One region of the Parageobacillus sp. KH3-4 genome, then DNA from elsewhere that is predicted to be linked to it. Evidence: predicted binding sites of a transcription regulator. Region 1 holds the regulator's gene; the other holds the start of a gene.

What was found. Region 1 encodes NrdR, which represses ribonucleotide reductase genes. Its sites were predicted from a motif close to AACACNATATATNGTGTT; they were not measured.
Region 2: the regulator NrdR is predicted to act here: its motif matches at 11,351-11,368, upstream of MWM02_RS05800 (vitamin B12-dependent ribonucleotide reductase).

Annotation. Positions count from the first base shown of each region.
Region 1 covers NZ_AP025627.1:781,921-797,049, reverse strand. Annotated here, with positions in the region: gene MWM02_RS04060 (aspartate aminotransferase family protein) at 1-39, shown strand, start outside; gene thrS (threonine--tRNA ligase) at 250-2,184, opposite strand; T-box leader at 2,236-2,478, opposite strand; gene ytxC (putative sporulation protein YtxC) at 2,528-3,400, opposite strand; gene dnaI (primosomal protein DnaI) at 3,505-4,440, opposite strand; gene MWM02_RS04040 (replication initiation and membrane attachment family protein) at 4,453-5,847, opposite strand; gene nrdR (transcriptional regulator NrdR) at 5,921-6,382, opposite strand; gene MWM02_RS04030 (hypothetical protein) at 6,451-6,849, opposite strand; gene speD (adenosylmethionine decarboxylase) at 6,994-7,368, opposite strand; gene MWM02_RS04020 (glyceraldehyde-3-phosphate dehydrogenase) at 7,669-8,697, opposite strand; gene coaE (dephospho-CoA kinase) at 8,819-9,418, opposite strand; gene mutM (DNA-formamidopyrimidine glycosylase) at 9,440-10,264, opposite strand; gene polA (DNA polymerase I) at 10,281-12,914, opposite strand; gene pnpS (two-component system histidine kinase PnpS) at 13,014-14,771, opposite strand; gene MWM02_RS03995 (response regulator transcription factor) at 14,764-15,129, opposite strand, start outside.
Region 2 covers NZ_AP025627.1:1,119,391-1,134,519, reverse strand. Annotated here, with positions in the region: gene MWM02_RS05845 (DUF1385 domain-containing protein) at 185-1,126, shown strand; gene MWM02_RS05840 (SA1362 family protein) at 1,149-1,514, shown strand; gene MWM02_RS05835 (patatin-like phospholipase family protein) at 1,693-2,577, opposite strand; gene mntR (transcriptional regulator MntR) at 3,009-3,437, opposite strand; gene splB (spore photoproduct lyase) at 3,523-4,548, opposite strand; gene MWM02_RS05820 (DUF2332 domain-containing protein) at 5,054-6,085, opposite strand; gene MWM02_RS05815 (ASCH domain-containing protein) at 6,137-6,454, opposite strand; gene MWM02_RS05810 (hypothetical protein) at 6,562-7,041, shown strand; gene MWM02_RS05805 (glycoside hydrolase family 18 protein) at 7,122-8,531, opposite strand; gene MWM02_RS05800 (vitamin B12-dependent ribonucleotide reductase) at 8,662-11,235, opposite strand; gene MWM02_RS05795 (lipoate--protein ligase family protein) at 11,450-12,286, opposite strand; gene MWM02_RS05790 (rhodanese-like domain-containing protein) at 12,480-12,854, shown strand; gene MWM02_RS05785 (ROK family transcriptional regulator) at 13,027-14,220, opposite strand; gene MWM02_RS05780 (MOSC domain-containing protein) at 14,653-15,129, opposite strand, start outside.

The DNA of each region.
Region 1 (15,129 bases):
GCACACGAAATTGCTTTAAAAAACGCAACTAAATTATAACAATTAATTGACTTTATCAATTGTCAAGCAGAGAACTCAAAATAGTTGATTTTAGCAAACAACTCCTAATTATAAGAAGATCCTTATGCAGTATTACATGTCCAGCGTAAAGAACTATACATAACATAAAAAAATCTAGGGGGATATGGGAAAGGAGCGCTGAATGCATTGAAAAACCCGTGAAGCAAAACTTCACGGGTGTGTTTTTGACTATTTTCGCCGCACTTCTTCCTGTAAGGAAGCAATAAAGCCATCAAGCGCCACTGTTTCGCTTTTTTGTTCGCCGTATTTGCGGACGTTGACGGCGCCTTCTGCCATTTCCCTGTCACCGACGACAAGCATGTAAGGAATTTTTTGGATTTGTGCTTCGCGAATTTTATAACTAATTTTTTCGTCGCGTTCATCGACTTCAACGCGGAATCCTTTCGCTTGCAGCGCTTCTTTTACTTCGTATGCATAGTCGAGATGCGCCTCCGGCGATACCGGAATGACTTTCACTTGCACAGGCGCGAGCCAAGTCGGAAATGCTCCTTTATATTCTTCAATTAAGAAGGCGACGAACCGTTCCATCGTCGAAACGACGCCGCGATGGATGACAACCGGGCGATGCGGTTTGCCGTCTTCGCCGATGTATGTTAAATCGAAGCGTTCCGGCATTAAAAAGTCAAGTTGCACCGTTGACAATGTTTCGTCTTTTCCAAGCGCTGTGCGCACTTGTACGTCCAATTTCGGACCGTAAAACGCCGCTTCTCCTTCCGCTTCGTAATATTCTAACCCCAATTCATCCATCGCTTCACGCAGCATGCTTTGTGCTTTTTCCCACATTTCATCATCATCGTAATATTTTTCTTTATCGTGCGGATCGCGGTAAGAAAGGCGGAACGAATAGTCATTTAAGCCAAAATCTTTGTATACTTCCAAAATTAAGTTCACAACGCGCTTAAATTCGTCTTTAATCTGGTCCGGACGAACAAAGATATGGGCATCATTCAGCGTCATGCCCCGGACGCGCTGCAAGCCGGAAAGCGCTCCGGACATTTCGTAGCGATGCATCGTGCCGAGCTCTGCGATGCGGATCGGCAGCTCGCGGTAGCTATGAATTTTATTTTTATAAATCATCATATGATGCGGACAGTTCATTGGGCGTAGCACAAGCTGCTCATTATCCATTTCCATCGGCGGGAACATGTTATCTTTGTAATGATCCCAGTGTCCAGAAGTTTTATACAACTCGACGCTGCCGAGCACCGGCGTATAGACGTGCTGATAGCCGAGCTCAATTTCCTTATCGACAATATAGCGCTCGATAATGCGGCGAATCGTCGCCCCTTTCGGCAGCCAGAGCGGCAGGCCTTGTCCGATTTTTTGCGAAGTCATAAACAATTCAAGCTCTTTTCCTAATTTGCGATGGTCGCGCTCTTTCGCTTCCTGCAATAAACGCAGGTATTCATCCAAATCTTCTTTTTTAAAGAACGCCGTTCCATAAATGCGCTGCAGCATTTTATTTTTGCTGTCGCCGCGCCAGTATGCTCCTGAGATGTTCAGCAGCTTAAATTCTTTAATTTTCCCTGTCGACGGAACATGGACACCGCGGCAAAGATCAAAAAATTCGCCTTGTTCGTAAATGGAGATCGTTTCTCCTTCCGGGATATCGTTAATTAATTCGAGTTTTAAATTGTCGCCGATTTCCTCATAAAGACGGATCGCTTCCTCGCGGCTTACTTCTTTCCGGACGATTTCCAAGTTTTCTTTCACAATTTTCCGCATTTCTTGTTCAATTTTCGGCAAGTCTTCCGGAGTTAGCGATTCTTCCATATCGATATCGTAATAGAAGCCGTTTTCAATGACCGGACCGACGCCGAGTTTGACGTTTTTATAAAGGCGCTTAATCGCCTGTGCCATTAAATGGGCCGTGCTATGGCGCAAAATGTCAAGCGCTTCCGGCATATCTTGCGTAATGATCGAAATCGCCCCATCTTCCTGAATTGGGGTGCGCAAATCGATCAAACGATCGTTCAGTTTTCCAGCAATCGCTTTTTTCTTTAAACCCGGGCTAATCGATGCAGCGATTTGTTCCGTCGTTGTCCCTTTTGGAAACTCCTTTACCGCTCCGTCAGGAAATGTAATGCGAATCATTTCCGCCATACTCTTTTCCTCCTTTTTTTATGTTGAAAAATAAAAAAACTCCTCCCTCAACAAAGGGACGAGTTTGCTTCGCGGTTCCACCCTTCTTCCCATCGCCGGTAAAAAGGCACACTTCTCCCCAGCGATGGCTCGAATCGAATAACGGCCGTACCGTCGGCAATTACTGGACATGCGTCGTTCACTGCCGCAGCTCCGAGGTGGTAAGTGTATTTCTCGTGTTAGGAAGGTTGCAGCCGATGCCTTCCCTCTCTGGAAACCGTAAAAATACACCCTTGTCCTCATCATCACTTTTATGTATTCTCTATGTACGCTATTATAGAATGAGTGCATGAAAAAATCAAGATCATCTCTCCTGCTTTGCATCAATGGCTCGATATTTTGCAAAAGCGCTTTGTCTATAGAGCCGGATTCGTTCTTGAAATACGTTTTGAATCGTTTGAACCATGCCGTCCTCCTCATGATCGGTATATAAATAAATCATGCTGGGAGCGATAGACACGAGCGGCGCTAATAAAGAAGAATCAATATACATAGGTTGGCTGACGATCAAATTGCGGTCAATGAATTGTTTTAATTCACTCGCTGTAATTTCCCGTAACTTTTCATCAAAAAAAAGAAAAGATGGCGACTTATGGACTAAATGGATGACAGGCAATTTCGGCCGCTTTGCTGCTACGAAATCGCGCAACATTTGTACAAAATTTTGATATTCCTGCTCTAGTTTATATTCGTCAATCGCCAGTTCGACGTAGTGTTGAAGCTGCTCCATATACGATTTAAGGCGAAAGGTGACAAAGGACGAAAAGGAAAAAGAGAGACCGTCTCTTAAAAACTGACTTAGCGCGTTTGCAATCAATGTTTTGCGTGAAACGGAAGGTTGTTTTCCCGTTCGGTAATCATACCTCTCTCCATCCAGAAACGAATGGGCAAGCTGTAAAATTTGCTGCTGCTCTTCTTTATCTTGAAAATAAAACGTATTAGAAATAATCGATAACAATAGCCGGTCTTCGATAAAATGAAGAATCAATGTTGTCATTGCCGGTATCAAATCGCATGAGATCGCTTCATCGGTGTCGCCATATATGTAAATCGTGACGAGGGAATCTCCATTGTATGTTGTTCGAAAGCGCGGATGAGTCGTTTTTTTCTGCCTTTTATTCAGTAAACAAAACAACTTCTCAGCGTCATGTGCCTGTTCAAAATAAATTTCAATCAAACGTCGTTTCCCCCCTTACGAGTGAATGCTTGTTTCTATATATATGGGGGCAAACGATTGTTTAGAATAAAAAATAAAAGGATATTTCCGCTTTTGGAAACATCCTATTCAAGCCGGCGGTTTTTTCCTTTCACTTCGACCGGCTGCGCCAAATAGCGGATCCGCTCCATAATGCGCGCCGCTTTCACTTGTTCTTCTTCCCCGCGCTGCGAATATGTCAAATGGTGCGCTAGTTGCTGCAAATCAAAGTTCGATGTAAAAAATGTCGGCAAGTTTTCGAACATCCGGTATTGCAAAATAGGACCTAATAAATCGTCGCGCACCCAGCTCGACATGGATTCTGCGCCGATATCATCAAGCATCAAAATCGGCACTTTTTTGACATAATCGAGTTTTTCGTTAATCGTTTGGTCTTGCAGCGAACTTTTTAGCTCACGGAAAAACTCCGGCACATACACAATAAGAGACGGCACGTTTTTTTTCGCAAGGGCGTTGGCGATCGCGCCAAGAATATACGTTTTTCCAACGCCAAACGACCCGTATAAATAAAGTCCTTTCATTTTCTTTCCCGGCTCATACTCCGACACAAAGCGATCGGCAAGTTCAATCGCCTTCATTCGCCCCTCATCAGCAAGATCAATATCCGAAAGCGACGCTTGCAAAATCTCGCGGGGAACAAACAAACTTTGAATCAATGACTCCTGCCGCTTTCGCTCATCATATTTTACTTTTGCCGGGCAGCGTTCATACTCCACATCAATGGCTGTTCCTTTGATCACAAGGCGAGGGTGGTATCCTTTTAAAAAATTTTTGCATTGGTCCAAACTTGGGCACTGGCCGCAGTTTTTGCTTTGCTCCATAAACTCATGCAGCTTCATTAAACTGCGGTCCACCATTTCCTTTGTGATTTCCTGTTCATGTTCGCGCAAAAACGCTTGTATTTCTGGGTGTGAAAGAATTCGCCGCTTCATTTGCTCATAGTGCTGCTGAAAGCCTTTCTTGCCAAGCAGTCGATTTAACAGTTGATCGATTCGTTCCATCATTTTCACATCCTATTGTTCGTCGCGATATTTTTTTAATCGTTCTTCTAGCTCCCGCCGTTTTGCCTCAATATTCACGTTTTCATCCTTATCTTGATCATCGTTTTGACTATAATCCATATTGAGCCATTCTGGCAATAATTCTTTTCGCACCGCTTTTCTGCCTGTTCTTTTGCCCTTTTCCTTTTCCTTTGCCCAGCTTTGATATGTTTTTGCTTCTTGTTTTGCCAGCTCCATCGCTTCCTTGACTGTTTTCACATTTTTCCGCGACCAATGGCTGGCGATCTTTTCGACATACGACTTGGTCAACTTCATATCGGTGCGCAACATGACATAATAAATTAACACGTTCACCACACCAGGAAGCAATTGTTGCTGGAACATAATATCTTCAATTAGACGCAAATCGCTCATCGACGGTTCGGCCCCCCCGGATATTTCGATTAACAATTGGCGCGGGGAGATCGTTTCCAGCTGTTTCATCAGTAGTTCCTCTTTCGTTTTCGGCTCGACATTCGTCATCGTACGATATGGAAGCGGCTGCACGCGCGAACTTAAGCTAGGAGGAGAGTCGCCGCGTTCAAACTCATACCACTCATGGACGGCTTTTCGCAATGCATCGATATCAATATGGTCAGACGGATCAATCACGCTCATGACAATTTTTTGCATATCAAGCGGTCCGATGCCGTATAAAAACGCTAATTTTTTTATCGCTTCTTTTACTTTTGGCGTAATCGCCCGCTTTGGTACCATATATTTCGATAAACCGGCAAAAAACAGTTCAAAGTCAAATACATCATCGCTAAGGTCATACGTATTCTCTTTTCTGCCGATATACTCATACCCATCAACAAGCCGTAAATCTTCTTGTGTTTCTTCATTCATCTTCGCAACCATTTGCTCGACATGCACAGACGCAAATACGTCGTGAAACGCGCGAGTAACGGGAACAAATTTTGCTCGGTCAATAGACGGGGTGGAAAAAAATTGTTTCAGTTCCTGAAACTTATGCTTGCCGATACGGTTATAGAGGAAAACGTTAAGCATTCCGTCCGTAAAAAATTGTTCCGGTGTGAGCGGCGGCTGCAATTCATAAATAAATAGTTTCGGTTCTTCTCTATTTACATACGTCTTTAATAGCCCGATGCCTTCCAGTTTCAAACGTTCTTCGTAAATTTCTTTTAAATTGCATTGCATCAGCACCATCAGACTATGATGGGTCGTTTCCTTTTCAGAAAGCAGTTCCAATTCGCTCCATAACGTCATATAAAGGCTTAAGGCCCGATACCCTATTAACGGTTGATAAAGCAGTGTGAGCACTTTTCGGTCAAAGTCATGAAGCACTCCATTGCTCCGTACCGTATAGCGGTCAACAGGGATTAACTCTTTCCAATGATGTTCCATAATTCTCGACCTTCCGCACTAAGTTTTGCCGATGAAAAAAAGGGCTTGTTATCCATTTTGCCAAAAGCCCTTTTTAGCGCTGTTCTTTTTTAATTAACTCTTTTAATTCTTCAATGAAGACGTTTAAATCTTTAAATTGGCGATATACAGAAGCAAAACGGACATAGGCAACCTCATCCACTTTCGACAAACGCTCCATCACCATTTCGCCGATCGTTTCGCTTTTCACTTCCGCCGCTCCTTGATTGCGCAGTTCCCTTTCAATATCTTGCGTAATTTTTTCAAGTTCTTCTAGAGCAACCGGACGTTTCTCGCACGCTTTAATTAAACCGCGTAAAATTTTATCGCGGCTAAATTCTTCGCGCGTTCCTTGTTTTTTCACAACAATCAGCGGCATTTCTTCAACTTTTTCAAACGTTGTAAAGCGATAGTGGCATTGTTCGCATTCCCGTCTGCGGCGAATGGAACGTCCTTCATCCACCGGGCGCGAATCAAGGACCCTTGTACCGTGATGCTGGCATGATGGGCATCTCATATAACCAACTCCGTTTTTATTCTTACCTTTATGATAACGAAACAAATGATAGCGGGCAAGTTGTTTCATTATGCGTTTATTCCAGATCCAATATACGGAAGGTGTTGATCTAATTTGCGATACAAATCGATGATGATATTTCGGCTCTTCCCAAAGTCAAATGGCAAAAACGTTGTTTCTGTCGTCACAGAAAAATCTACCGCGGTTTCCAATGGACGAACAGAGATAACGGTAGCGACAATAAACACTTTTCTCCCCCGGCGGGTCGTCGCGCTGAACTCTCCTCTTTCTTCTGAAATAGATAATAATTCATAGTCTGGCGAAGAAGTGAACAATTCTTTTACCGCCTTGATCACCATAGCGTTTGTCGCTTTATAGTAATGACTCCGCAGCGCTTCGTCCTCATGATTTTCTCTCGTTTCACAATGATTGGTCAGCGCATATTTCCACTTTTTCCAAACGCTCATTATTACTTCCCCTTGTCCACTATGTTTTTATTTATATCAATTATCATATCATCATTTTTTCCATAGATGTATACTAAACAAATATGGAACAAGTAAAAAAAGAGGTGCGCCATTTAGCACCTCTTTTGCTTTCATTCGTTATGATTATAATGCTTGCGCTTTTTTCACTTCAATCGGACGCATGCCACGAGGAAGTTCAATCGTTTCGCGTGTTTGTGCTCCAAGTTTATCGGCGATATAATCCGCCGCGATTGTCGGATCTAAATGTCCGCATGTGTAAACATCGATGCTTGCATAGCCGTGTTCTGGAAACGTATGAATCGTCAAGTGCGATTCCGAGATAATGACAACTCCGCTAACTCCTTGCGGCGCAAACTTGTGGAATGCTACTTCGCGAATTTCCGCTCCAGATTTCAATGCAGCATCAACAAACGTCTTCTCAATAAATTCGATATCGTTCAGCTTATCAAAATCGCATCCCCACAACTCCGAGATAACGTGACGACCCATTGTGTCCATTTAAAATCCCCCTTTTAACAAATTTTCTTAAACAATAAACATGAAACTCTTTTGCAATAATGGCATGTATAACTACCACGGGGGAAAGTTAGTCCTAAGAGGTCCTAACCCTTTAAGTAGTCACATTACCGTTGCCTTTAAGAAGTTCACGAGACATAGTATACTTTGTTTGCGTTTTTTTTGCAACATGCTTTTTAAATTTTTTTAACGCATATTGTTTTCCACGTACAATCTCCAAAAATGGCGATCGCCTTTTTCGCAAAAAAAAGTGCTGGCCGCCCCTGCCAGCACTTTTTTTGCTTAAGCGTTCACACTGATCTTTTCCGTCATCTTGTTTGCCACCATATTTGCCAAGTCTACGACTCGACAAGAATAGCCCCATTCATTATCGTACCATGCCAACACTTTGATTTTCCGCCCTTCCATCACCATCGTCGATAAGCCGTCGATAACCGCCGAGTGCGGATTTGTGTTAAAATCGATCGAAACAAGCGGTTCCATCGTAAAATCAAGAATTCCTTTCAACGGACCGTTTGCTGCGCGAATAAACGCTTCGTTTACTTCTTCTACCGTCACATCCTTTTTTACATCAACGACTAAATCGACTAATGACACGTTCGGAGTCGGAACACGGAGCGCCATTCCGTGCAATTTTCCTTTCAAATGCGGCAGAACAAGCCCCAGCGCTTTTGCCGCTCCAGTCGTCGTCGGAATGATCGATTGCGCGCAAGAACGCGCGCGGCGCAAATCTTTATGCGGATTATCGATATTTTTTTGGTCGTTCGTATATGCATGAACAGTTGTCATTAAACCGTTTTCGATTCCAAACGCTTCATCAATCACCTTCGCAACAGGAGCAAGGCAGTTTGTTGTACAAGAGGCGTTGGAAATAATAAAGTGCCTATCAATGTCAAGCATATGTTCGTTTACGCCAACAACGATCGTTACATCTTCATTTTTCCCCGGCGCTGTCAAAATCACCCGTTTGGCCCCCGCTTCTAGGTGAAGGCTTGCTTTTTCCCGGGAATTAAACTTTCCAGTCGCTTCGATCACAATGTCAATATCAAGCTCTTTCCACGGCAGCTCTTTCGGATCGCGCGAACTAAGCAGCCTGACTTTTTTGCCGTTGACAAGAAAACCATCTTCCACCGGGACGACTTCACCGTCAAATTTGCCATGATTCGAATCATATTTTATTAAATGAGCTAACGTTTCGGATGGATAACTCGCATTCACCGCTACAATATCTAGGTATGGGGAGTAAATTGCTTTGCGGAATATCATTCTTCCGATTCGTCCGAACCCATTAATCGCCACTTTTGCTCTCATTTATGTTCTCCTTTCACCATATATGTTATACTAATTAACCATATTTTACATAAATAGTATATCATATTTTTGCGGCATGTGGAGAAAAAATTCAGCAAAATCATAAAAAAAAGCGCCCTTTTTATAGGGCGTTCCATCTTTTGAAAATTTGCAAAAGCTGTTGTTTTGTTTCTTCGATTGTGCCGTTATTATCAATGACCGCATCTGCTTTTTTCACTTTTTCACGAAGCGGCATTTGCGCCCGAATTCTCGCAAGCGCCTCCTCTTTGGAAAAACCGTTTCGTTTCATCAGACGCTCCAGCTGAACATCATCATCGACGTATACAACGATGATTTTATCCACCAAGTGAGTGAGCTCGCTTTCAAATAAAAGCGGAATGTCTAAAACAACCGTTTGGGCGCCCTTTTGAACGTACGCCTCCTTTTCAGCAAGCATGCGCCGCCGGACAACAGGATGAATGATGGCGTTCAGCTTTTTTCGTTCCTGCTCGTTGTGAAAAACAATCGCTCCCAGTTTCGTTCGGTCAATTTCCCCGTTTTCCTGCAAAATGTCTTGTCCAAACGTCTGAATAATTTGTTTGTATGCTTCCTCTCCCATTTTCACGACATCGCGGGCAATTTGATCGGCGTCAATGACCGGGATGCCAAGCTCGCGAATCATCTTTGTCACCGTGCTTTTTCCGCTCGCGATGCCGCCCGTTAACCCAATCGTAAGTGCCATATCGTCCTCTCCCTATATTGTTTAATGCTGGCAAAATGCACAATAATGCGTTCCCCGGCCGGCAACAACCGTTTTTTGAATCAAATTGCCGCAGCGCTTGCACGGTTCTCCTTTGCGTCCGTACACGAATAATTGCAGTTGAAACATCCCGATTTCTCCTTGCGTGTTGACATATGACCTTACCGTGCTTCCTCCTTTTTCGACCGCTTCTTGCAATGTTGCTATCATTTCCCGATGTAAACATGTCGCTTCCTCATCCGTTAATGACGACGCGACGCGTTCCGGATGGATTCCAGCACGAAACAGCGCTTCATCGACATAAATGTTGCCGAACCCAACAACAACTGTTTGATCAAGAAGCGCCGCTTTGATCGTGCGGTTCGTTTTTCGTAGCCGCTCTGCAAGAAAATTTGCCGTAAATTCTTCAGAAAAAGGTTCTGGACCTAACTGTGACAAAGGAAGCCGGGAATCTTCTTCTCCTTTTGGATAAAGATGCATCGTTCCAAATTTTCTTACGTCACGATAACGAAGTTCCGTGCCGTCCGTAAATTGAAAAATCACGTGCGTATGCGGCTCTACGGCATCTTCCTTTTTTAAAACCGCATAACGTCCTTCCATGCGCAAATGGGAAATAAGTACATGGTCATCCAAAATAAATTTTAAAAATTTTCCCCGTCTATGAATATCATGAATCGTTTGCCCTTTTATCGTTTCCATAAATTCGCTAACATCTGCTGGATGTTTAATGATTTTCGGCCAAAACACTTGAACATCGGCAATGGTTTTGCCAGCGGCCAACGGAATGAGAGTGCGGCGAATGGTTTCGACTTCCGGCAGTTCTGGCATACAAAATCCCCTTTCTTTACTTTGCGTCATACCATGTTGGCCCAAAATGATAATCAACTTTAAGCGGCACCCGCAGTTGCACCGCGTTTTCCATGACTTCCGGTACAATTTGTTGCAATCGTTCTATTTCTTCTTTCGGCGCTTCCAAAATGAGCTCGTCATGCACCTGCAGTAACATGCGCGCTTTCATGTTTTCTTGTTTCAGCCGATTCGATAAATCGATCATCGCTTTTTTAATAATGTCGGCGGCGCTCCCTTGAATCGGCGTATTCATCGCCGTTCGTTCCGCAAAGCTGCGCAAATTGAAGTTTCGGCTTGTAATATCCGGCAAATAACGGCGGCGATGCAAAATCGTAGTCACATAGCCTTTTTGTTTCGCCTCTTGGACGATATCCTTCATATATTGCTTTACCCCTGGGAAAATCTCGAAATATCGCTTAATAAATTCAGCCGCCTCTTTTCTTGTAATGTTTAAGTTTTGCGATAATCCGTAATCGCTAATGCCGTAAACGATGCCGAAGTTTACCGCTTTTGCCTGCCGACGCATGTTCGGCGTCACTTCATCTTCGTTCACATGAAAAATATCCATCGCCGTTTTCGTATGAATATCCAAATCGTGGCGAAACGCGGCAATCAAATTTTCATCATTGGCGATATGGGCAAGTACACGCAGTTCGATTTGCGAATAGTCCGCGGAAAAAATGACCCAATCCGGCTCTGATGGAACGAACGCCTGGCGGATTTTTCTCCCTTCTTCTAAACGAATCGGGATGTTTTGCAGATTTGGTTCCGTAGAGCTTAACCGCCCTGTCTGGGTAAGCGCCTGGTTAAAAATCGTGTGCACTTTGTTCGTGTCGCGGTGCACGACTTTTAATAGCCCTTCGATATACGTTGATTGCAATTTCCCTAATTGGCGGTAATGCAAAATTTTCTCGACAATTTCGTGTTGTGGCGCAAGCTTTTCTAGCACTTCCGCCGATGTCGAATAGCCTGTTTTCGTTTTTTTCAACACAGGCAGTTGCAGCTTTTCAAATAAAATGACGCCTAACTGTTTCGGCGAATTAATATTGAACTCTTGGCCAGCTAAGCGGTAAATTTCTTGCTCTACTTCTTTTAGCTGTTCTGTCAATTCTTCCCCCATTTCTTTTAGCCGCTCGACATCGACTTTCACACCGGCAAACTCCATCTCCGCAAGAATGGCGGAAAGCGGCAGTTCCAAATCCGTGAATAAAGAATATTGCTCATTTTTCTGCAAATCGTGAATAAAATCTTGTTCCAACTCGCGTATCGCCGCCGCTTTACGCACGAGATGTTCTGCTAAAATTTGTTCATCCGGTATTTTTTGTTTCGCGCCTTTTCCGTACACTGCTTCATCCGACTGGACGCCCGTATATTGCTTCGTTTTCGCGATGGAAGCGACATCTTCTGTCGATTGGGATGGATTTAACAAATATGAAGCGATTAATAAATCAAAATGAATGCCGCGCAGATGCACTCCTTGCCATTTTAAAGAAACGATTGCCCGCTTGCCGTCAAAAACGCTTTTTTTCTTTGATTCATCTTCAAGCCATGTTGTAAACAAAGAAGACGACAGCGCCGTATCTGTCCGAATAAAAAAGTTTCCATGCTCATTTGCGATCGCAAAGCCTAAAATCGGCGCTTTATGATAGTTGGATTCCAACACTTCGACAACGAGGGCCGCCTCGTCGGACAAAATTGCTTCCGTCACCTCGTCGACAATCTTATAACCGATTTCCGGCAAGGCAACCGCTGTTGTTTCCTCTTCTTGCGGCGCCATTTTGTCAAGAAGCGAGTTAAAACTGAGCTCCTTAAATAAAGCAATCACTTTGTCCACATCATATCCGCGATATTCTATATCTTCTAACGAAAGATCAATCGGGGCGTCGCGCAAAATGGTCGCCAGCTGTTTGCTCATAAGGGCAAGGTCGCGGTGTTTCTCCAAATTTTCTTTCAGTTTATTCCCGCTTATTTGCTCGATCGAGTCTAATATATTTTCAATCGTGCCAAACTCTTTTAGCAACTTTAATGCCGTTTTTTCGCCAATTCCCGGCACGCCCGGAATATTATCGGATTTGTCTCCCATCAGTCCTTTTAAATCGATAATTTGTTGTGGCGTCAATCCGTATTTCTCCCGCACCGTCTCCGGAGTATACGACTCGACATCGGTAATGCCCTTTTTCGTAATGTCTACGGTTACATGATCAGAGGCAAGCTGCGTTAAATCGCGGTCTCCGGAGATAACTTTTACTTCAAATCCTTCATTCTCTGCTTTTGTGCACAGAGTGCCGATAATATCGTCCGCTTCGTAATTTTCCAACTCGTAAAAACGAATTTGGTACGCATTTAGCAATTCCCGCAATAACGGAAACTGCTCGGATAATTCCGGAGGCGTCTTTTGCCGTCCTCCTTTATATTCTTCAAACGTCTTATGGCGAAATGTTGTTTTCCCGGCATCAAAAGCGACGAGCATATGCGTCGGCTTTTCTTCTTCTAAAATTTTCATTAGCATCATCGTAAATCCATACACCGCATTCGTATGAATCCCTTTATCGTTATGTAAAAGCGGCAGCGCAAAAAAAGCGCGGTATGCGACGCTGTTTCCATCAATGAGTACAAGTTTCCTTTTCAACACATTCCCTCCTCTAACACTGTTGCTCTTATTGTAACATGATTTGCTGCACAAATAAAAAAGGACGAGAACGTTTTTTCGTCCTCGCTGTCTTTCCGCTTAATCACGCCGCGCTTGTTTCGGAAAATGCACCGTAAATGTCGTCCCTTTTCCGACTGCGCTTTTTACCGTAATATGGCCATGATGCGCTTCCACTAAATGTTTGACAATGGCCAATCCTAAACCAGTCCCGCCGGAATGGCGGCTTCTTGCTTTATCGACACGGTAAAACCGCTCAAAAATGCGGGGAATCTCCGCTTCCTCGATGCCGATCCCTGTATCTTTTACATGGACGAGAGTTTCTTCCTCTTGCTCTTCCGCAATGACTTCGACTCGTCCGCCTTTTGGTGTATACGTTAAAGCGTTTGTGATTAAATTGATAAAAATTTGTTTGATGCGGTTCGCATCTCCTTCCATATATATCGATTTTGCCGCATGCATGCGAAAATCGATGCCTTTTTCTTCCGCCTTCCGTTGAAACATGACGGCAATTTCCTGAAGAAGATGCGTCAGATCTACCGTTTCCACATGGAGTTGAAACTCTTGCTGTTCAATTTTCGATAAATCAAGCAAATCTTGCACTAACGTCTGCAATCGCTCGCTTTCTTTCCAAATAATCGACAGAAAGTGCTCCAGCGTCCGTTCATCTTTCATTGCACCATCAAGCAGCGTTTCAGCAAACCCTTTAATCGATGTAATCGGCGTTTTTAATTCATGCGATACGTTCGCGACAAAATCTTTGCGCATTTGTTCTAGTTTTTTTAGCTCGGTAATATCATGAAAAACAAGAACGATCCCTTTCCATTCGTCGTTCGTTCCAATAATCGGAGCCCCGTATACTTCAAAATGCCTTCGCTCGATTCCTATCGTCAGCAACATTTGTTTGCGAACTTTTGTTTCTTTCATAAAAATTTCATTGACGAGCTGAATGATTTCTTTATGCGCAAACGCTTCTGTATACGCTCTGTATAAATAATCGACTGGGCGAACATGGAAAATTTCTTTAAAAGCGCGATTAATCAAGTTAATATAACCGCGGCCGTCGATGAGAATGAGCCCACTCCCCACGTTTTCAATCAGCGTATGCAAACGGTCTGTCTGCATTTCCTGCGCCTTGCTGATCTCTTGCAAATTGCGGGCGAGCCGATTAATAGAATGAACGAGCATTCCCGTTTCATTATCTTTCGCATTCGGAACTCTCGCTTCATAGTTTCCTTTTGCCAATTCAAACGCCACTTTCGTCGCCGCTTCAATCGGTTTCATATATTGATCGGCAATTTTTAGTCCCAACAAAACAATAACAATGAGCGCCGTGCCTAAGCTGCTAATCAATACCCCCCAAATTTGCTGGGTCACTTTTTTTAACGAATTGGTTGGTGAGCTTAAAACGACATACCCTGCGTTTTGGCCGCCTTTAGAAAATGAAACGATATAATAATATACATCATTTGCTTTTTCAATGATGGAAAACTGATTTAATTGATTTTTATGCAAAATATCCCGAATAATCCGCTCATGATCTTCATCGCTAATATGAGCAACATGTCCGGTATCAAACAGCGTTTTTTCATTGCTGTCCAGTACGGTAATGCGCGACGACAACGCTTCGCTCATTTCCTGCAAATCTGGTCGAATGTGATCGAGAGATTCGTTTTTTAATAAAATGGCAACCGTTTTTGCTTCTTTTTCCATCCGCTTATTCATTGTTTCCACATAAAAGTCCTTAAATAATTGTCCAAGCAATATGCCGAGGCAAATTAAAACAGTGACAATTAACGTCACAAGTCCAAATAATAGCCGCGACCGGAAGCTAGTCATTCCGTTTCGGCTCCTCCAGCTTATATCCAAGCCCTCGTATCGTTTTAATATACAAAGGTTTCTTTGTGTTCTGCTCAATTTTTTCACGCAAATGGCTGATGTGAACGTCAACAATGCGGGTATCTCCAGCAAAATCATAATTCCATACTGCGCTTAGCAGCTGATCTCTCGTTAACACCCGGCCCTTATGTTTCGCTAGATAAAGAAGCAGTTCAAATTCTTTTGGCGTCAGCTCAAGCCGCTCCCCGCAAAAATACGCTTCATATTGATCAGGGAAAATTTTTAAATCGCCGATGACAATTTTATCTATTATTTCCGTCTCTCCGTTAGAAAACTGCGTGCGCCGTAAAATCGCTTT
Region 2 (15,129 bases), 340 kb from region 1:
CTTTGCACCTCCCTTGTTAGGTAGTAGTATGACCGATCATAAACTGAATATAACGATAAAAAGTGTAATATCATATGTGTAAACGTTGAAATTTTTGGAAACAATAATTACTGCACCAATCTAGAGGTTTCTAGACGATTCTTGTAGAATAAAATTAGAAAATAAAAATAGGTTGGTGTCAACAATGAAAAACATAACAAAACCAATATACGGCGGCCAGGCAGTGGTAGAAGGGGTCATGTTTGCCGGAAAAGCGCATTCTGTCACGGCAATTCGCCGCAAAGACCGTTCCATTGAATACTTTCGTTTGCCGCGCCAAACGAATCCGACGCTTGCCTTTCTCAAAAAAATTCCGTTTATTCGCGGAATTGTTGCGATCATCGAAGCGAGCGCAAACGGCGCAAAACATTTGCAGTTTGCCAGCGAGCGTTATGAACTGGACGAAAATGAAGAAGCTACGCGAGAAGCGAAAGCGCATCCGTCAAAGCTTCCCTTCGTTCTTGGCGTCGCTGTTGTCGGCGTGTTGTCGTTTTTGTTTGCCAAAACGATTTTTACGCTCGTTCCCGTATTTTTAGCAGCATTTTTAAAACCGTTGTTTCCTACGAAAATGGCGCAAATTTTCATAGAAGGAATGTTTAAACTCATTTTGCTTCTAGCTTATATTTACTTCATTTCTTTGACCCCGATCATCAAACGCGTCTTTCAATATCATGGCGCGGAACATAAAGTGATTAACGCATTTGAAGCGGGACTGCCACTCACGATAGAGAACGTCCAGCGCTCATCCCGGCTTCACTACCGCTGCGGTAGCAGTTTTATCTTGTTTACTGTCATCGTCGGCGTATTTGTGTATATGTTTGTTCCAACGGATCCTCTTTGGTTAAGAGTCGTCAACCGGCTCGCTCTCATCCCGGTTGTGCTCGGCATTTCGTTTGAGGTGTTGCAGTTTACGAATAAATTGCGTGATATCCCTGTTTTGCGCTGGCTTGGCTATCCTGGTTTATGGCTGCAGCTTCTTACCACCAAAGAACCGACCGATGACCAAGTCGAAGTGGCAATTGCTTCCTTTCAAGAGCTGCTCCGTTTAGAGGAAAGCATGGAAATCGAAACAAAAGCAGTTCAGTAACGGTATAAGGGGGGTGGATTTATTGCGACGCGGTTCCATTCATCCGCTTGTCGGGATTACACTTTTTTTCGGAGTGTTCGGTCTCGTATACACCATTTTTGAACAGCCGACCGCTCTGTTTCGCAGCGTAATGTTCATCGTTCTTGTGATCGCGGCGATATATGTTTTTTACCATTTCGTTTACAAGCGGCGTATCAATAAAGATCATATCGCTTATTTAAAAGCGGTTCGCCAATCGAAAAAACTCCATCCCCAAGCGGTTCGAAAACAAAAAGCAAAAAGCACGGCTCCAAAAATGAAGCGCCTGCCAAAAAAACGGACGGCAACGACTCATTTAACCGTCATCGAAGGAAAAAAGGGCAAAAAAAAGAATCGAGCGTCTTTCTAGCTTGATTCTTTTATTTTTGCTGTGCGATTTCCAACGCATTATAGCAAATTTAAGGTCTAAAAATTGTATAAAAAACGTCAATCATCAAATAGAGAAAAAATTTTTGCACAATAATTAGGGCGTGCCAATAGTGAGGCAAGCGATCCAGCAAGCAATCAAGTTTTCACACTCCGCCTTTTTAGTACGTCCATTTTTTTAAAAATTGTTCAGTTCTTTCTCTCCCATATTGAATCAAGCGGTCTCTAGTTTCTGGAGTGAGGGAAAATTCGGTGAAAAAAACATTTTCGACAGGAAGAAACACAATATCTTTTTCGTGGCGCCTAGAAATATAGCGGGCGTCGTGCGCCTCTTTCATAGCGCTAAAAAGCGCTTCAAACAATTGAATGGCATTGTTAATTTTTCGCTTTGGTCTTTCCGCGAGTTTCACGCTTAACTGTATGCCAAGCACGGGCCTTTTTTTCACCTGTTTTTCCTCATCAAATAAAAAAAGCGGAAAATTGCTGAGCACACCGCCATCTACGACGATGCATCCTCCTTCCCTTGTCTGCAATTTTACTGGTTCAAAAAAATACGGGATGCTAACGCTCATTCGCACTGCTTTTGCCACAGAAAACGTCGCCGGATTCATTCCGTATTGCGGCAAATCATCCGGCAAAATAAGTATTCTTCCATTCGTCACATCTGACGCAACGATAGATAAACTTTCCTTCGGCAAATCGCCAAACGTTTTGACGCCGCGCGCCGCCAGCACCTCCTTTATCCATTGTTCAAACGCCTCTCCTTTATAAAGCCCCATCCGCCAATAAATACGCAACCATTTCCATAGCGGAAAAGGAAAAAGGCATTTTCGCTCATCCAGAAAATGCTTGAGCTCCAATTCGTCAAGCAAATCGATCATTTCCTTGCTTGTATATCCCGCAGCAATCAACGCGGCAACGAGCGATCCCGCGCTCGTCCCGGCAAGCCGCCTCCAGCGGAGCCCTTTTGCTTCAATTGCTTCGTAAGCGCCAATGAGGGCAAAACCTTTGATCCCGCCGCCGGAAAATACGATGTCAATGTCCATGCCTCCTCCCCCTTACTTGCCGTTTGTATATATGTAAGAGGGAAACGCGCGATTTAGTACACCGTTAACAAATTCAGCAAAAAATATGGATGAAGCATGAAACTTTGTGTAAAAAAGCACAATGTGGATATATTTTTTCAGAAAGCTAAGTTGGCTGACTGGAAGTGGATTTTACACAACATTGAAGCTTGAACGATTGGTGAGAGGGTGTCCCACTTTGATTAACTCCGAAATTTTGTGTAAAAAGAAACGGCAAAAAGCAGTTTGATTCTCCGAAACATCAATTCGCTGGACCAAGAAATGAAAATTCACACAATAATTAGAACTTGATCTCCTACTTTTCCGTTCGTCACTCGTTCTCATCCCCATAGCGGAAAACTAGGAAAGGTCATGTTCGCATTTATTAAAAATAAAAAAGAGTAAGACTTACCTTACTCTTCTGCTTGTTCGTTCCGTTTTTGGATGTTGCGAAGCATCTCAATGCGCTTTGGATCCTCTTGGAAATATTGCACTAAATCGCCGATGCGGTCAATCGCATTCCAGCTTAAATGATGTTCAATTCCTTCGACGTCATGATAAATATTTTCCTCATCGACACCGATAATGCGCATAAATTGTTCCAGCAATTCATGACGGTATACAAGCCTTTTGCCGATTTTTTTCCCTTTCGCCGTCAACACTAAACCGCGATATTTTTCGTAGACTAAATATTCGTCCTTGTCCAATTTTTGCACCATTTTCGTCACAGAGGAGGGATGCACGGACAATGCCTCAGCAATATCGGATACTCGGGCATATCCTTTCTCTTCGATTAAAATATAAATTTGTTCGATATAATCTTCCATGCTTGGTGTTGGCAATTTTTGTCCCCCTCCCGTAAAGCCGTTGTAAAGAAAAAAATAACAATCAGTATCATTATATCATGAGAATTTGAAATGGCAACAATTACGTAAAATATTGCACTTCCGCTTCCGGAAAAAATTCGGCGATATAGCGGCGCATTGTCATTTCGAGCTGCTTTGCATCGTCATCCGGATACACATATTTGCCGATTCCGTATCGTCCCCATTTATACTTGCGTTTGCTTTCGTCAAGATCAAGCTTTGTTTTTGGATAACGTTTTTGTATCACTTTTTTTGCCGGCTTTGTGAATCGGTGCTGAATTAATTCAAATGTCAAATTCGACAGATCCATTCCTTCTAGCCGCTCGTACAGCTGTTCAAACAGTTCGAAATACCCTTCTTCCCAGCCTTCATGCATATAAATCGGCGCGACAACAAACCCAAGTGGATATCCTGCGTTTGCCACTTTTCTCGCCGCTTCCAATCGCGCATCAAACGAAGATGTTCCCGGTTCAAAATTTTTAATGACATAGCGGGAATTGACGCTGAAACGAAAACGCGTTTTTCCGTTATGTTTCGCATCAAGCAAATGATCGACATGCTCATATTTCGTGACAAAACGCAAACGTCCATATTCGGTCGCACCAATAAACTCGATCGCTTTCTTAAGAGAATGGGTCAAATGGTCAATTCCGACAATATCGGACGTACACGCCGCCTCAAAGCGGGTAATTTGTGGAGCACGCTCGTCAATATATTTTTCCGCCTGCGCAAAAATATCGTCTAAATTGACATAGACGCGAATATAAGGCTTGCTTCCCAAAGTTGTTTGCAAATAGCAATAATGGCAATGCCCCATGCAGCCGGTTGCCAGCGGAATCGCATACTCCGCTGATGGCTTCGATGTGTCAAATTTCAACGTCCGCCTTACCCCGACGACAAGCGTCGATTTCGCGTTGCGGTACCGCTGCAGCTCATTGTCTCCCGGAATGCCGCGCACTTGATTGTGCGATGTTGTTTCGCGAATGTCAATATTCATTTTTTCAAATTTCTCTTTCAACTCTTTTCCTAACGGATATGAAAGCGCCTCTGGCTCAAAATAGACAAGCTGCGGAATAAACGGTTTCACTATCCATCCACCCCATTTCCGTTTATATTCACAGTTAGTATGAACGGAAATGGAAAAAACATTGCTTTCACTATTGTCTCCACAAAAATTGGAGCGAGCAATTATTTCTCGCCCACCCGAAAAGTTGATCGATAATGTGCAAAAATTTCGCTCGTCTTTCATTTTTACCCAATTAAAGAAGAGACCTTTCCCCCGTTGTCGAATAAATGGAACCTAGAAAAGGCTCCCCCCTCCATAAAGTATCCCTAGATCTTCCATCGGTGGCGATCGGCGCGCAACACCACCCCAAAAATTTGCCAATCAGCAGTGAAAGATAAATGAAGGACATTTCGAAAATATATAAATAAACTGTACAGTTGTCGTTTCCGATGAGGGCGTTGAACATGCCAGAGACGTTTTGCGCGATTCGGTTTATCAAATCCGGCGCAATTAACCGCAAAACTTTTTCATCAATTGTTAAACGATTTGTCTGACAACGATTGATCTGTTCTGTCTTTTCGCTAAATTAACTGCAATCAAGCTCCCAGCGAAACCAACGGGCGTGTCCATCTGTTTCCCCTATGATTTTGTTGTATTCCTTGCCATCAACAAAGTAGTCAAGACGCAATTTCACATCCCACATATTGTTATATAAATGAAAAACGTCTCTCGTTTGACCGATCTCCTTAATCCGCTCTAGCAACATATGTTTCGCATCGTCTGGAATTTGATTGGCTACATGTGTATGAAAAACGCATAAAGCGGTATCTTCCGGAATCGTTGCCGCGATATTCGGCAAGAGCGCTATTCCATCTCCTTCTAATAGGCGGACAGGCGTTTGCTGCAGGCAGCAGGCGGCTTTTTGAAACAGTTCGCGCCGATCTTTATGTTCGGGCCAAATGAGCGCTTGCATCCATAGACAATCTTCTTCGCTTTGCAAATCATTTACATGCAAATCAATCCCTATACGCTCTGCAACCGGAGGGCTTTTCGGCAGCAAAAATGGCAAACGCTCTCCGCGAATTTCGGAGGTAATCAAAACATTGGAATGCGGATTTCCGTATGTCTCGTGCAGGCCGTAATCGTATCGGTACTTGTCCCACGCCAGCAGCAAACCGGCGCTTGTGCCAATTTCAATGAGCGATAAAGGCTTTTTGGCCATGTCATAAATAAAACAAAAACTAGGATATAAATACGCACAACGCCGAACCTCATTCGTCTGCACGAGTTTACTTGTCAACATCGCTGTAATGTCTTCTTGATAGCGGATGCAGAAATCACGGAAATAAGGGAAAGCATGCTGCGGGTTTCGCGGCCGGTCGGCTATACTTCCGTAAAATTCGCGCAGCTCATGCATATATCCTTTGAGCAATAAATAATGAACCGCTCCAAATAGCAAGTTCGGAATCGGTTGGTTGCTTCGAGCGGCTGAAGCAAGGCGCAATAGCTCCTCATCTTCGGCGATGTTTAACGCCAGCTGTTCATATAGTTCACTAGAGTCTCGGCATTCACGAATGGCAAAGCGGCGAAACCGCTCAGAAATAACTTCTAACGACATCTTTGTCTTCTCTCCTCGTTTTTTATTCCTCCAGCAATTGTATATGGATGGCTAACGCCTCCATTGCCGTTCCTTATCTTTCGTATAAATGTTATAGGTTGCCTCCGGCGCTTCCTCTATCGTCCATCCTTCACAGTCAAAAAAAGAAAACGGAATATCGCGATACATATCGGCAAACGTTTCATACGGCTGCAATGCCATCACTTTTATTTTCACCGTTTCCTTTTCATCAGGCACTTTCACAAATTCGATGATATCCCCGACTTGAATGCCGCGACGTTTCTCATCATATAACCGCACTTCCACCGTTTTCTTTCCGGATTGGATGGAACGGAAAGGTCTCTCATACAATCCCATTTGATGAATCATTCATTTCTCCTCCGCCTCTTTTAAAAAACTTCTTTTCTCCCATTATCCATCATGACATTCCATTCCGGCAATGGTACAATGGAGTCAATAGAAAGGAGGGACACAAAATGGCGCAAGAATTAATCGAATTGTTTCGTTCCGTTTTAAAAGAAGAGCTGCAGCCGGTTCATGAGCAACTCGCTCGTCTCGAAGAGGGACAACAGCGGCTCGAAGAAAATCAACTTCGCTTGGAAGAACGACAGCAGCGGTTGGAAGAGCGACAGCAACGATTGGAAGAACGACAACAACGATTGGAAGAGCGACAGCAACGATTGGAAGAACGACAACAACGATTAGAAGAGCAACAGCAGCGGTTAGAAGAGCGGCAACAACGCTGGGAAGAAAAACTAGACAATTTCATCATTGAAACAAGAAGCCATTTCAAAAAAATCGAAGAAGAATTGGCCGATCACCGCCGGATGTTTGAACTGCTTTCCAATGACTGGAGAAGCGCAAAAATCGATATTGAGTATTTAAGCGCAAAAACCGGAAAACATGATATGGAAATTCATCAAATAAAGAAACGGCTCGAATTGCAGCAGCTATAAACACATGTCCGCAAGCGAAAAAAGCGCGTGCCGCCGGAGTGGACACGATTACACGCACCTTCGTTGGAAAAAACCGCTTATTATCGTTTGCGAATGTGAAAGTTGTCCTCTAACAGCGCCCAATTTTCCGGATAAGAATAACCGAGCACCCAATAGCTAATTCCTCTTAATTGGTACTCTTTCACCAAGTCAAACTTTGCCTGGGCGCTGCGAGCATCCTCAAACCACACTTCATGCGTCCTCCCTTGGCTGTCGGCATAGCGGTAAAACGGGGATTGGGCGGTTGGATCATATTGAATCGCTGCTCCATAGCGGATCGCACGTTCTACTGCTTCCTGCGGGCTGAATGTTTCCGCCTCTTGACCTTGTACATGCGGAAGCACCCAGTCGCGCGCATAAATTTGAAACCCCATAAAAATTTTGTTTCTTGGAATGACACTGACTGCGTAATCAAGCACTCTTCTAATTTGATGAATCGGGGAAATCGCCTGCGGCGGCCCGAACCGGTATCCCCATTCATACGTCATCAGCACGACAAAATCGACAATTCTCCCATGGGCGGGATAGTCATGCGCCTCATATAACAGTCCTTTTTGCTCCCCGCTTGTTTTTGGGGCGAGAGAAGTCGAAACAAAGTATCCTTCACGATGAAGCCTCTCCACAGCACGCTGCAAAAATTGATTATACCGCTCGCGATCCGTCGGATAGACGTTTTCAAAATCAATATTCAACCCGCGATATCCTTTTTCCCGCATCGTACGAACAATGTTGTCAAGCAGCCGATTTTGTAGTTGTACATTGGAAAGGATCGTCTGCGCCAATCTTGATCCCGGATCTTGATATGTAAAATTAGTGATCGCCATCACCGGCACAACCCTTTCTGCGGTTGCCGCTTGAATGATGGCTGCGTCATCGAACGGTTGAAGTCCGCCATCTTCTCTGATCGCATACGCAAACAAAGAGACATACGTTAAATGGCGTCCTACTTCCCGTACTTGCTGTGCTCCTTGTTCCCCTGAATCAATCGTAAATGCATTCACTTCAATGACCGGCTTAGAATGCGGAATCGTTAATACCATGCCGGTGAAAATTACATTCGGATCGGCAATCCGATTGGCTCGCAGAATGTCTTGCACGGTCGTCCCATAACGCTCGGCGATTTGCGACAGCGTTTCTCCGCGCTGCACCGTGTGTGTTCTCGGCGGAATAAGAAGAACCGTTCCCGGGTAAATGACAGAAGGATTGCTGATTCGGTTGGCCTGAACAATCGCATCTAGGGAAACGCCGTATCGCCTGGCGATCGTCCATAACGTTTCTCCTGAACGAACGGTATGATAGCGGTATGGAACGGGAATGACGAGCGCCTGCCCGATCGTGAGGCGATTAGCATCTTTCAGTCCATTGGCCGTGACAATCTGCTCGAGCGGCGCTCCGTAGCGCTGAGCAATCGCCCATAGGTTTTCTCCTCTCTGTACAATATGGATCAGCATTGTTATCCTCCCCCTAGTCAATATGATGCCTCATACTACTATATTTTTGTCACTCCGCTCTTATGAATGAAAAAAGCTGGCTCAGTCCAGCCGACTAAGCCAGCTTTCCGTTTCATCCTTTTTGTCCTGCTTACAGTCCGCATTTCAGCTGCGCACCGCAGCTTGTGCATGTGTTGCAGCCGCCGATTTCTTCGACCGTGCCTTCGCGGCAAACCGGGCAAATGTTGCCAACTTCGGAGCCGATCGTTACGTCCGTTGCCCGCAAGTCTTGAATCGTATCGACGAGAACAACGGCGCGTTTCGTTTCTTTGTTCTCTTCCTCTTCCGAAAGAAGTTCAAGCTGCTCTTCGAATGTGTTCTCTTCCGCTTTCAACGTCAATACTTGCGCGTCGCGGCTTCCGTCCACATACACAGTGCCGCCTTTTGCGCCACCACGCCATAAGCGTTCATATACTTTTTGCACTTGCTCGACGGTATATCCTTTCGGAGCGTTGACCGTTTTGGAAAGGCTAGAGTCAACCCAGCGCTGAATGATGCATTGCACATCGGCATGCGCTTCCGGTGATAGATCCATCGCAGTCACAAACCAGTGCGGCAAGTTGTTCGGGTCTGCTTCCGGATGTTTGTCCAAATATTCCTGAACAATATCGGCTTTTACCTCAATAAATTTGCCGAGGCGGCCGCTCCGGTAATATGAGAATGAGAAATACGGCTCAAGACCAGTTGACACACCGACCATCGTTCCAGTCGATCCCGTCGGAGCGACAGTAAGTAAATGCGAATTGCGAATGCCATATTTTAAAATATCTTGGCGTATATCTTCTGGCATCCGTTTCATATAGCCAGTGTTAATAAACGCTTCCCGCAGCTTTTTCGTTTCTTCCTCGGTTTTTCCGACAAGGAATGGGAAGCTGCCTTTTTCTTTTGCCAATTCAATGGAAGCGCGGTATGCGGTCGTCGCAATCGTTTTGAACAATTCATCGACAAGTTTGTTTCCTTCCTCGGAACCGTACTCTTTTTCGCAATAAATAAGCAAATCCGCCAATCCCATAACGCCAAGACCGATGCGACGCTCTCCGAGCGCTTGTTTTTTGTTTTCTTCCAAGAAATATGGCGTTGCATCAATGACGTTATCTTGCATTCTTACACCAATTTCGACGGTGCGTTTTAATTTTTCATAGTCGACGACTTTCTTTTCTTTATCGACCATATTTGCCAAGTTAATGGCTGCCAGGTTGCAGACGGAATATGGCGCGAGAGGTTGTTCACCACACGGGTTGGTCGCAACCACCTTTTGTCCGTACGCTCGGGCGTTCGTCATTTCGTTGGCGTTATCGATGAAGAAAATACCCGGTTCCGCGGAATACGTCGCGCAAATGTTAATTAGTTTCCAAAGTTCGCGAGCACGAATTTTGCGGTAAACGCGCACGCGGTAGCCCATTTTTTCCCATTCACGCACATCGCCGACTTCATGCCATTTTTCATTGTAAATCCGCATTTCTTCTTCCGAATACGTTTCGACATCCGGGAAGCGCAATTCGTACTCTTCATCTTTTTCGACGGCTTCCATAAATTCTTTCGTCAGGCAGACGGAAATATTCGCTCCTGTTAAAAAGTCCGGGTTATGTACCGTGTATGTGCCGCCTGTCCGCAATTTTTCCTCGGCTTCTTTAATAATTTCTTCACTGAAGCCGCCGTGACCCGGAACGTTTTTGAAGTTGACGATAGCTTGGTACATCGCGCGTTCCCGTTCAGTAAGCGGCGTGAATTTCAATTTATCTTGCGCCGCTTTTTTAATTCCTTCATCTTCCATATTTTCAATTAAGTAGCGCAAAATGCGCGGGTTTTGCATTTTTGAGACGATGAATTCGATAATGTCCGGATGCCAGTCTGCCAGCATGATCATTTGCGCGCCACGGCGGGAGCCGCCTTGCTCGACCAGATGGGTTAATTTCGCGATGTCATCAAGCCAGGAGACCGATCCGGACGATTTTCCATTCACCCCGCGCGCTAACGTGTTGCGCGGACGCAATGTCGAACCGTTCGTACCGACTCCGCCGCCGCGGCTCATAATTTCCATGACTTGTTTGCGATGTTCGGAAATGCCTTCGCGCGAATCTTTGATATACGGCATGACATAGCAGTTAAAATAGGTCACATCTTTCCCGGATCCCGCTCCATACAATACGCGTCCCGCCGGAACAAAGTTCAAGCTAACAAGCTCTTGATAAAACTTTTCAAACCATTCTTTTCGTTTTTCCTCTGTTTTTTCAACAGCTGCCAAGCCTGTCGCATTGCGTTTGGCAATTTGTTCGTAAAAAATTTCGAGCGGTTTGTCGATAATATCAAGCGAGCGGACGACGATTCCCGTCTCTGCTTCTTCTCCTTCAAGCACGTGCCGATATTCTTCCTCAACGAGCACTTTCGCTTTTTTCGCTTCCCAATCGATATCGACGATAAAGCCAAGCCCACGCGCTGGAAACTTTGGATCTTCTTTAATCGTCAATACGACAAAATCACCGACTCCCAGCGTCAATTTTTCCGTATCTTTAAATGAGTAGCGATCTAACATCACTAAACGAGACACGCCTTTATGTGTAATTTTCATGTCCGCCGTAATCGGATGCACTTGCGGAAAAAGGCGGATATCCTCGTTCAGCTTTTCGATATTAATTTTCATTTTTTCCGAAGACGCGACCGTCATTCTCGAATCTCTCCTCTTCTTTTTATTCATCGTTTTTCTGTCTGCATGTCCTGTCTTTTTTACCTTACCATATTAGTCATAAAAAAACAATATATAGTATGTTTTTTGTTACAATCATACTATATATTGTGTTTAGATCAAAATATTTTAATTTTGTCAAATAAAAAACATAAAAAACGAAAATCCCGTCTTTTTTGTCATGGCTCCAATCCCATCAACGCCGGAAATTCCACTCGTCACTTTCATATTTCGTCCGCGCCAATTCGTTGACATACTCGATTTCTTCTTGCGATAACGTATACGGTTCTAAAACAATGCCAAGTCCTTTTTCAAATCCTTTATAAAACGCCTCTTTCGCTTCTTCGATCGTAATCTTACGGTCAGTCAATTCGTTAATCGCGACTGCTTTGTTTTTAAAATTGCGCTGCAGTCGTTCTTTCACCCGTTCGTTTGGATATTTAAACAGGCTGAAAAGCAAATCTTCATCTAAGTCCAGCAAAATCGAGCCGTGCTGCAAAATAACTCCTTTTTGCCGCGTTTGCGCGCTTCCCGCGATTTTGCGTCCTTCGACGACGAGCTCGTACCATGACGGCGCATCAAAACAGACAGCCGATCTTGGGCTTCTTAAATCCGCTTTTTCCTCTTCTGTTTTTGGCACAGCAAAATAAGCGTTTAGTCCTAGAAAGCGAAATCCTTCTAAAATTCCTTGCGAAATCACCCGGTACGCCTCGGTCACCGTTTTCGGCATGTTAGGATGCTCTTCGGAAACGATGACACTATACGTCAGCTCTTTATCATGAAGAACACCGCGCCCTCCTGTCGGGCGTCTCACAAATCCAAGGCCGTGCCGTTTTACCGCTTCTAAATCAATTTCTTTTTCTACTTTTTGAAAATACCCGATCGATAGTGTCGGCGGATTCCAGCCGTAAAAGCGAATCGTTGGCGGAATTTTTCCTTCGCTATGCCAGTCTAAAAGCGCCTCATCCATCGCCATATTAAACGAAGGAGAACCATATCCAGAATCGATAAAACGCCAAACTTCTTTCGCCATCCTTCAACCCTTCTTTATTTAAAGTTTGCGTCTACTAGTTTAACAAACAATCCGAATGATGGAAAGAAAAACGCTATGTCGCGAAAAAAGTTCTTTTTTTCTTTACATGACGTCGCTATGAAAATGCTTTGCTTCCAAATAGCAACCTTTATATAATAGATGTTAGCGAATGTACAAAAAGGAGGACTGGTTTGTGAAAGTACTATTGATCATTCTCGGCGCGATTATCATCTATTCGGTCGTCACCTACTTGATGCAGCGAAAAATGGTGAAAGCGTTGACGGAAGAAGAATTCCGCGCCGGTTACCGCAAAGCGCAATTAATTGACGTCCGCGAACCGGATGAGTTTGCGGCTGGACATATTTTAGGGGCGCGCAATATTCCTTTGACCCAACTGCGCATGCGCATGAAAGAGTTGCGAAAAGATCAGCCAATTTACTTATACTGCCAAAACGGGCTGCGCAGCGGCCGCGCCGCGCAAATGCTGTACCGCAAAGGCTATCGCGATTTGTACCATTTAAAAGGCGGTTTTAAAACGTGGACGGGGAAAATCAAGAAAAAAGCTTAATGGCAGTTAAAAAGGATAGATGAGAGCTGTGGACTGCTTTCATCTATCCTTTTTTCTTATTGCCGTCCATAAAAGAAAACAGTCGGCACCGCTTTGCTTTCTGCCAAAGTGAAGAATTTATTATGCAAAAATAAGGTGCCCTAAAAAACTTTTAGGGCACCCGGTTAGACTGCTATGAAATGACTTCTAACTCCGAAGGCATCACTACTTTTTCTAATACGGAAGCCACAGCGCCAATTGCACAGCTTTTTTCCAATAACTGCGATGGAATAATGAACGGGCCGTTCCCATTTTTCACTAATATCCTTTTTTTGACTTCGTCCCGTGCCGGCTCCAGCACCCATTTGCCCACCTTGCCAATCGTACTGCCGACAATAACGGCTTCCGGGTTATACGCATAAATGATATGTAAAATGCCAATCCCCAGGTAGCGGCCGACCTCCGCCAATATTTGCGCCATTTTCTTGTCGCCGCGTTCGGCCAATGCACGCACTTTTTCCACAGAAAAGTCTTCTAGCATGGAATAATAATTTTCTTGTTCGAGCCGGCGCTGGATATACTTTTCTGACGCGTACATCTCCCAGCATCCGTTATTGCCGCAGCTGCAGCGAATGCCGTGAATGTCAATGACATGATGACCGATTTCGCCGGCAATGCCATCAATACCGCGGTATAACTGGTTGTGAATGATGATCCCGGCGCCGATCCCGATTCCCGCGCTGATATACACAAAATTCGCAAACTCTTTGCCGGCGCCAAACCATTTCTCGCCAAGCGCCGCCAGTTTGGCTTCGTTTTCAATAATAATCGGATAATTTGGCCATTGTTTTTGAAGAATGGAAGCGAGAGCAACATGGTCCCAATGAAGGTTTGGCGCAAATATGACAATCCCTTCCTCTGTATTTACAATCCCCGGCACGCCAATACCGATGCCCATTATTCCATACGGAGTAGTCGGCGCCTGGCGAATGGCTTCGTGAATCATCGCGATCATTTTTTGAATGATTGCTTCCTGCTTTTCATTGGCACGGAAATGGCACATCTTTTCCCAAATGATTTCGCCATTTAAATCAGTTAACACAGCATAAATGTAGTTGACCCCTAACTCTATGCCGATTAATGAGCCAGCCGCTTCGTTAAAACGGAGCATGAGCGGCCGGCGTCCGCCGGTGGAAACGCCAATTCCGCTTTCGCTGACAAAATGTTCGGAAATTAATTCATCGACTAACGCTGATACCGTCGCCTTGTTTAATCCGGTGATTTTGGCGATCTCCGCCCGCGAAATATTATTTTTTTCGCGAATCAGCTTTAATACGATCTGTTTATTGATTTTTTTGACGAGTCCTATATTTCCTGTTCGCACCATATACGTTCATTCCTTCTGCAACCTTTTTTCGTATGCCGCGCGAATAGGCGGATGAGCCTCTGGCCAATATCCATCGACAGCGGCTATATGAAAACAGTTTATCTCGTGAGCCATGACATACGCAAACGCACGCAGCAATTCTTCGGCGTTTACTTTTTCCTGTCATCCGCCGATCGCCCACGGCCAAAACGGATTCCGCACTCTACTCAGTCGGTGTTGCCCAGTCTTTTATTTCCTCTATGATGTGCAAAAATAAAAACGAATCACTGTTTCTGTTTAATCACATTAGTTTATATACTAAACTAACATAATTTTTATGTCAATAAAAAGCAGATGAATTCATCTCTTTTACATTTTTGCAGAGAAAGGAACTTGTCCGTTTCAGATATGAACATTGCTTCTCGAAACAAGTCCGTATTTATCCTGCAGCCATTAGTCTAAAAGATACACTTCATCGCCGACATGAATTTCTCCCGTCTTGATGACAGAAGCATAAACGCCAAAATAATTATTTCGGTGTTGGACAACCGTTTTTAATAGCGAATGATCCTTTTCCCCTGTTTCCGGTTCAACAGTGATAATCATGCACCGTTCGCAATGCCTTTTTATCTGAATTTCTACCTCTTTGCCAATTTTCAGTCGCCGCCCAAACCACGTTTCCTCGATAAAAGGCACTTTATGAACTAATGACAGCAATAAATTCGGGCGAAACCGTCGATAATCGACCCGTTTCCCCCATATTTCCGCCAGCTTTTGTACAGAAGCGTCCGTTACGAATTGAATATGTTCTTCTTCAATTGCTCCAAGAGGAACATGATCGGGAGCATAACGAATGAAGGAGACTTTCCGTTTTGATTTCCTTTCGATTTCCTTTGTCAGTTCTTTATCGCCCCATTGATAGCAAGTTCC